Regions from separate parts of the Kitasatospora sp. NPDC101176 genome, predicted to be linked through region 1. Evidence: riboswitches for the same ligand, from Rfam matches in the RefSeq annotation. Region 1 holds a riboswitch; the other holds the start of a gene.
What was found. Region 1 has a riboswitch for guanidine ahead of ACIRS1_RS01925 (MBL fold metallo-hydrolase). Riboswitches for the same ligand answer to the same signal wherever they lie in the genome.
Positions count from the first base shown of each region.

Region 2: linked by a shared signal. The riboswitch ahead of ACIRS1_RS18230 (SMR family transporter) and the one ahead of ACIRS1_RS01925 (MBL fold metallo-hydrolase) in region 1 are both predicted to bind guanidine.

Region 1 covers NZ_JBIWPA010000001.1:467,211-470,601, reverse strand. Annotated here, with positions in the region: gene ACIRS1_RS01930 (DHA2 family efflux MFS transporter permease subunit) at 1-927, shown strand, start outside; gene ACIRS1_RS01925 (MBL fold metallo-hydrolase) at 992-1,843, opposite strand; guanidine-III (ykkC-III) riboswitch at 1,856-1,923, opposite strand; gene fes (enterochelin esterase) at 2,096-3,214, opposite strand; gene fhuB (Fe(3+)-hydroxamate ABC transporter permease FhuB) at 3,347-3,391, opposite strand, start outside.
Region 2 covers NZ_JBIWPA010000011.1:174,185-177,575, reverse strand. Annotated here, with positions in the region: gene ACIRS1_RS18240 (xanthine dehydrogenase family protein molybdopterin-binding subunit) at 1-1,556, shown strand, start outside; tRNA gene ACIRS1_RS18235 (tRNA-Cys) at 1,620-1,691, opposite strand; guanidine-III (ykkC-III) riboswitch at 1,789-1,854, shown strand; gene ACIRS1_RS18230 (SMR family transporter) at 1,899-2,213, shown strand; gene ACIRS1_RS18225 (MFS transporter) at 2,323-3,391, shown strand, end outside.

The DNA of each region.
Region 1 (3,391 bases):
GGGCCGCCGCTCGGCGGCTTCCTCACCGAACACCTCTCCTGGCACTGGCTGTTCCTGGTCAACGTGCCGATCGGGGTCGCGGCGCTGGTGACCGGCCTGGCCGGCCTGCGGGCCGAGGCCGAGCCGCCCGCCGGCCGCTTCGACACCACCGGATTCCTGCTCGCCACCCCCGGCCTCGGGCTGCTCAGTTACGCGCTCGGCTTCGGCCCTGCGCACGGCTGGTCCTCGCCGGGCGTGGCGTTCGGCGGACTGGCGGGACTGCTGCTGCTCGGCGCGGCGGTGCGCCACCAACTCCGCGCCGAGGAACCGCTGGTGGACGTGCGGCTGCTCGCCGACCGGGCCTACGGCGCCGCCACCCGGCTCGCCCTGCTCACCTCGGCCGGCCTGATGGGCGCCCTGTTCGCGCTCCCACTGCTCTACCAGGCGGCGCTCGGGGCCTCGGCGCTGGACGCCGGCCTGAGCGTCTTCCCGGAGGCGCTCGGCCTGATGGCCGCCTCCCAGGTCGTCGACCGCCTGCTGCCCCGGTTCGGTCCGCGCCGCCTCGCCCGGCCCGCCCTGCTGCTGGCCGCGCTGGTGCTGGCCGCCCTGGGCTTCGCCGAGAACCCGTGGGCGGTGCGGGCGCTGATGTTCGCGGTCGGGCTGGTCCTCGGCACCGCCGTGCTCACCGTCCAGATCGCCGGCTTCGCCGACGTCCCGCCGCCCGCGATGGGCCGGGCGATGGGCCTGTTCACCATCGTCCGCACGCTGGGCGGAGCTCTGGGGATCGCCGCCGCGGCCGCCGTGATCGGGGCCCTCGGTGACGACGCCGGCTCGGCGGGCCCCTACCGGGTCGCCCTGCTGGGCACCGCCGGCCTGGTCGCGGTCGGCGTCCTCGTCGCGCAGCGCCTCCCGGTGGAGCCGCCGGCCCCGCCGCCCCCGGAGGACTGACCGGGGCCCGGGGGCGGCGCTGACCGGCGCCGCCCCCGTCTGCCCGCCCGCCCGCGGGGCGGGTTCAGTCGCTGGGCCAGAGGATCAGGTCGGCGAGCGCGTGGCGGGTGGGGCGGCCGCCGAGTTCGGTGAGGGCGGCGCGGATCCGGTGCAGGTGGTCGACGGTCAGTTCGAGCGGCGGCTCGTCGGGCTGGTGGGTGTAGCGGATCGGGTAGTCGACGCCGGGGGTGCGGGTCATCTCGATGTGGCAGCCGAGCACGTGCGTCACCGGTCGCCGTTCGGCGAAGGCGATCAGCCGGTCGATGGTCCTGGTGAAGGCCGGCCAGTCGTCGATGTAGAGCCGGCCGGGGTAGACCGTGTCCCCGGTGAGCAGGAAGCCGGTGTGCGGGTCGTGGAAGGTGACGGCCGCCGGGTGGTGTCCCGGGGTGGCCAGGCACTCCAGGACCCGGCCGCCGAGGTCGACGAGGGCCACCGCCTCCGGGTCGCGGTCGAAGCCGAAGTGGGCCCAGGCGGTGGCCGGGTCCGCCGCGACCACGGTGGTGAGGGGACGCCCGGTGAACTGTCCGTCGCCGGCGACGTGGTCGCCGTGCGGGTGGGTGTGCAGCACGAGCAGCCGGTAGCCGTCGCGGGGGTTGCGGGCGAGCCATGCGTCGATCAGCCCGTCGACGACCGTACGCAGCGGGAAGAACGCGGGTTCCGGGGTCGCCCCGGTGTCGATGAGCACCGCCCGGTCGTCCCCGAAGAGCAGGAACAGGAACGGCGCCTCGTAGTTGACCGCCATGTTCTGCCGCAGGATGACGGTGTGCTCGTCGTACTCGTAGACCTGGATCTCCGGGTCCGTGTCGTGCTTCGCCGACGGGGACCCGTGGATCCACCGCACGTCCAGCGGACGGGCGACCGGGGTACCGGCAGCCATGACGCCTCCCAGCGTGCGTCGTCTTGGCGGGCCGGGTACGGCGCACATCTCGTCCGGGGCCGGCGCCGACGCGCCGCCATGGGGACGCTAGCACGCGCCCGCGGCGGCGGTCCGGCCCCGCGGGGGCCGGTGCGGTGAGGGGCCGGTGTCGTGGGCGGACGGTGTCGAGGGGCCGGAGTCGTGGGAGGACGGTGTCGTGAGCCCGGTGTCGTGAGGGCCCGGTACCGCGAGGGGGCGCCTCCCGCCGGGCCCTCAGCCGGTCGGGCCGCCGAGCAGGTGCGCCAGCCCGTCGGCCAGGCCGCCGCGCCAGCAGGCGTAGTCGTGGCCGCCGTTGAACTCCCGGTACTCGAGGTCGTACCCGCGCGCCACGAGGACGTCGCGCAGGTGCCGGTTCTGGGTGAGCAGCATCCACTCCTGGAGGCCGACCTCCAGGTAGAAGCGGGCCGGGCGCCGCTCGTCGGCGGCGAAGCGGCGGGTGAGCCACTCGCTCCCCTCGTCGAAGTCGGTGCCGTCCGGCCACCAGAAGGAGCCGGATTGGGAGAGCGCGTTGCCGAACCGGTCCGGGCGGCGGTGGGCGGCGAACGCGGCGGTGAGTCCGCCCGCGCTCTGGCCGGCGATGACGGTGGCGGCCGGGTCGGTGGTGGCGCCGAACCGCTCGGCGGCCCAGGGCAGCAGCCGGTCGGCGAGGAGGTCGACGAACTCCGGGTTGCAGCTGAGGTCCCCGGGCCGGCCGGGGCCCATGGTGTGGACGAGCAGCGCGACGGTGGGCGGGATCGCCCCGTCGGCCGTGAGGTTGTCGAGGGTGTCGCCGACGGACAGCACCTCGCCCCACATCTCCCCGTCGAGCAGCACCGCCACCGGGTGCGGGCCGGCCTCGTGCCCCGCGGGCAGGTGGACGTCGACCCGCCGGCCGGCGTGCTCGGCGGCGACGGTGCGGCCGCGCGGCACGCCGTCGCGGCGCCGGACGTACGGCTGGGCGGGGGCGTCGGGGAGGCTGAGCACGGAGGAGGGATGGCGCCCGTCGCGGGCGGGCAGCCGGGGCTGCTCGTCGAGCGGGTCCGGCCGGGCGTGGTCGAGGACGTGCAGCCAGTCGGCCCGGGCGGTGCCGGGGGCGGCGCCGCGGTACGGGTGGAGCTGGTAGGAGGCGCGGTGGTCCGAGCGCAGCCGGTAGGTGATGGTCCAACGGCCGTCGGTCGTACGGTCCATCAGGTGCGGGGCGAGGTCGCCGGCGTGGCGGTCCTTGTCGGTGACGGTGTGCAGGAGGGCGAGCACGCCGTCGCAGGGCTGGTCCGGCTCGGGCTCGTGGACGAAGGTGACCAGCCGGTACGCGGGGTCGTGCGGGTCGGGTTCGACCAGGGGGTGGGGTTCCATGGGCAGCACTCCGGGACTCGGTGGCGGGAAGGGCGGGGCGGGGAAGGGTGGGGCAGGGGCAGGGGCAGGGGCAGGGGCAGGGGCAGGGGACGGGGCAGGGGACGGGGCAGGGGACGGGCGACGGGACGGGGGCTACGCCGGGTCGCCGCGGCGGCCGAGCAACACCCACAGGAGGAA
Region 2 (3,391 bases), on a different contig from region 1:
CCACCACCGACCGCGAGGACCTCTCGTTCCAGGTCACCCTGGCGCTGCTGGCGCTGCGCACCGGCCGCCCGGTGAAGATGACCCTCACCCGCGAGGAGTCCTTCCACACCCACACCTCGCGCCACCCCGCGCTGCTGCGCTACCGCCACCACGCCGACGCCGAGGGCCGGCTGGTCAAGGTCGAGGCGCAGATCCTGCTGGACGGCGGCGCGTACGCGGACGTCTCCGCCGAGGCGCTGGCGGCCGCCACGGCCTTCTCGGTCGGCCCGTACGTCTGCCCGAACGTCTTCGTGGACGCCTGGGCGGTGCGCACCAACAACCCGCCGGCCGGGCGGATGCGCGGCGAGGGCGCGCTGCAGGCCTGCTTCGCCCACGAGTCGCAGCTGGACCAGCTGGCCGCCCGGATCGGCGTGGACCCGGTGGAGATCCGCCGCCGCAACGCGATGTCCACCGGGGACCCGATGCCCACCGGGCAGGCCGTCACCTGCCCCGCGCCGGTGGGCGCGCTGCTGGAGGCCGTCGCGGCCGAGCCGCTGCCGGCCCTGCCGGTGGACGACCCGGACGCCGAGTGGCTGCTGCCGGGCGGGCCCGGCGGCGCCGGCGACCCGGCCGCGGTGCGGCGCGGGATCGGCTACGCGGTCGGCATGGTGCACATGCTCGGGGCCGAGGGCGAGGACGAGGTCTCCACCGCCACGGTGCGGGTCAGCGGTGACCACGCCACGGTGATCTGCGCGGCCGTCGACTCCGGGCAGGGCTTCGCCACCCTGGCGCGGCAGATCGTGCAGAGCGTGCTGGGCGTCAGCGAGGTCTACATCGCGCCGGCCGACAGCGACCAGTCGATCGCCGGGCCGTCCGCCCGGGGCCGGCACACCTGGGTCTCCGGCGGCGCTGTGGAGCGCGCCGCGCTGATGGTCCGCCACCAGCTGCTACAGCCGATCGCCGCCAACTTCGGGATGTCCGCGGAGCTGCTGCAGATCGCCGACGGCAAGATCACCTCGTACGACGGGGTGCTCGGCATGCCGGTCGCCGAGGCGCTGGAGGGCAAGGAGCTGTGGGCCACCGCGCAGTGCCGCCCGCACCCGACCGAGCCGCTGGACGAGAACGGGCAGGGCGACGCCTTCGTCTCCATCGCCTTCTGCGCGATGCGCGCGGTGGTGGACGTGGACATCGAGCTGGGCGCCGTCCGGGTGGTCGAGATGACGGTCGCGCAGGACGTCGGCCGGGCGCTGAACCCGCGGCAGATCGAGGACCGGATCGAGGCCGGGGTGGCACAGGGCGTCGGCCTGGCGCTGCTGGAGGACCTGCGCACCGAGGGCGGGGTGCTGCAGAACCCCTCGCTCACCGGCTACCGGCTGCCCACCGCCCTGGACACCCCGGAGGTGCGGATCGCCGCCCTGCTGGAGGAGCGGGACGTGGTGGCGACCTTCGGCGCGAAGGCGGTCAGCGCGGTGCCCGCGGTGGTGGCCCCGGCGGCCGTCGCGGCGGCCGTCCGCGCCGCCACCGGCCTGCCGGTCGGCCGGCTGCCGATCCGCCCCGAGGACGCGATCGCGGGCTGACCGGGAATTCCCGGAAACGGGAATTGCCGGTCGGCGCGAAAGCCGACCGGCAATTCCTTTTCGAGGCCATGGCGGGAATCGAACCCGCGTGTACCGCTTTGCAGACGGTTCCCTAAGCCACTCGGGCACACGGCCAGTGAATTCATGGTGGCGGATTCCGCGACGGACCGTCAACGGCCGAATGTAAATTCTGCATGGCAACTCCGGCGGCGGCCCGTGCTACGGTCGGAGACAGGTGGTCGGGCTCCGGCCACCCCGGACGAGCGCGTCGTACCCGGTGACGACAAGACGGCGCAGTTCAGCGGCAATCCGGCCGCTGTGGACTGCGGAGGTACGGCCGTCATGGCTTGGCTCGTTCTGATCGTCTCGGGTGTCCTGGAGACCGTGTGGGCGGTCGCCCTGGAATCGTCCAAGGGCTTCTCCCGGCTCGTCCCCAGCCTCGTCTTCGGCGTCGCCCTGCTGCTGAGCATGGGCGGGCTGGCGTACGCGATGCGCACCATCCCGATCGGCACCGGGTACGCGGTGTGGGTCGGCATCGGCGCGGTCGGCACCGCGCTCTACGGCATGGCCGTCCTGGGGGACGCGGTGACCGCGGCCCGGATCGGCTGCCTGCTGCTGATCGTCTCCGGCGTGGTGGGCCTCAAGGCGCTGCACTGACGCGGTGGTCCCGGGCCGTGCCGGGCGACGGGTCCTAGGTCCTGCGGCGGATCCGGTCAGCGACCGGAGTCAGGGGTCACCCAGGCGGACGGCCCTTACGATGTTACGTATGACCACTGCCTCCCCCACCTCGGTCGACCCCGCGCCCGTACCCCTCGACGACGACCCCGGCGGCGGGGTCCTCAGCGGCCGCTACCGGGCGCTGACGCTGGGGATCGTCTCGGTGGTCCTGCTGCTCGCCTTCGAGGCGACGGCCGTCAACACCGCGATGCCGGTGGCGGCCCGCCAGCTCGACGGCCTCGGGCTCTACGCCTTCGCCTTCTCCGGCTACTTCACCACCACGCTGTTCGCCCTGGTCGTCTCGGGCCAGTGGTGCGACCGGCGCGGCCCGCTGCAGCCGCTGTTCACCGGCATCGCGGTGTTCGGCGCCGGCCTGGTGGTGGCCGGCGCGGCGCCGGGGATGTGGCTGTTCGTGGCCGGGCGGGCGGTCCAGGGGCTGGGCGGCGGCCTGGTGATCGTCGCCCTGTACGTGGTGGTCGGCAGGGCCTACCCGGAGCGGCTGCGGCCGTCCGTGTTCGCGGCCTTCTCCTCGGCCTGGGTGCTGCCCTCGATCGTCGGCCCGGTGGTCTCCGGAGCGGTCACCCAGCACCTGGGCTGGCGCTGGGTGTTCCTGGCGGTGCCCGTGCTGATCCTGCTGCCGCTGGCCGTGATGGGCCCGGCGCTGGCCCGCTCCGAGCGGGAGCACCCGGTGGCGAAGGGCGCGGACTTCGACCGCCGGCGCACCGTACTGGCCGCGATGGCGGCGGTGGGGGCGGGCCTGCTGCAGTACGCCGGCCAGCGGCTCGACCCGCTCGGGCTGCTCCCGGCGGCGGCCGGTGCGGCGCTGCTGCTGCCCGCCGTGCTGGGCCTGCTGCCCACCGGGACGCTGCGGGCCGGGCGCGGCCTGCCGACGGTGATCCTGCTGCGCGGCGTGGCCGCGGGGGCGTTCTTCGCGGCCGAGGCGTTCATCCCGCTGATGATGGTCACCCAGCGCGGGCTGTCCCCGACGCTGGCCGGGCTCACGCTGACCAGCGGCGGGCTCTCCTGGGCGCTGGGCTCGTGGCTGCAGGGGCGGCCGGGGGCGGAGCGCTACCGCGAGGCGATGATCCGGGGCGGGTTCGTGCTGACCGCGGTGGCGA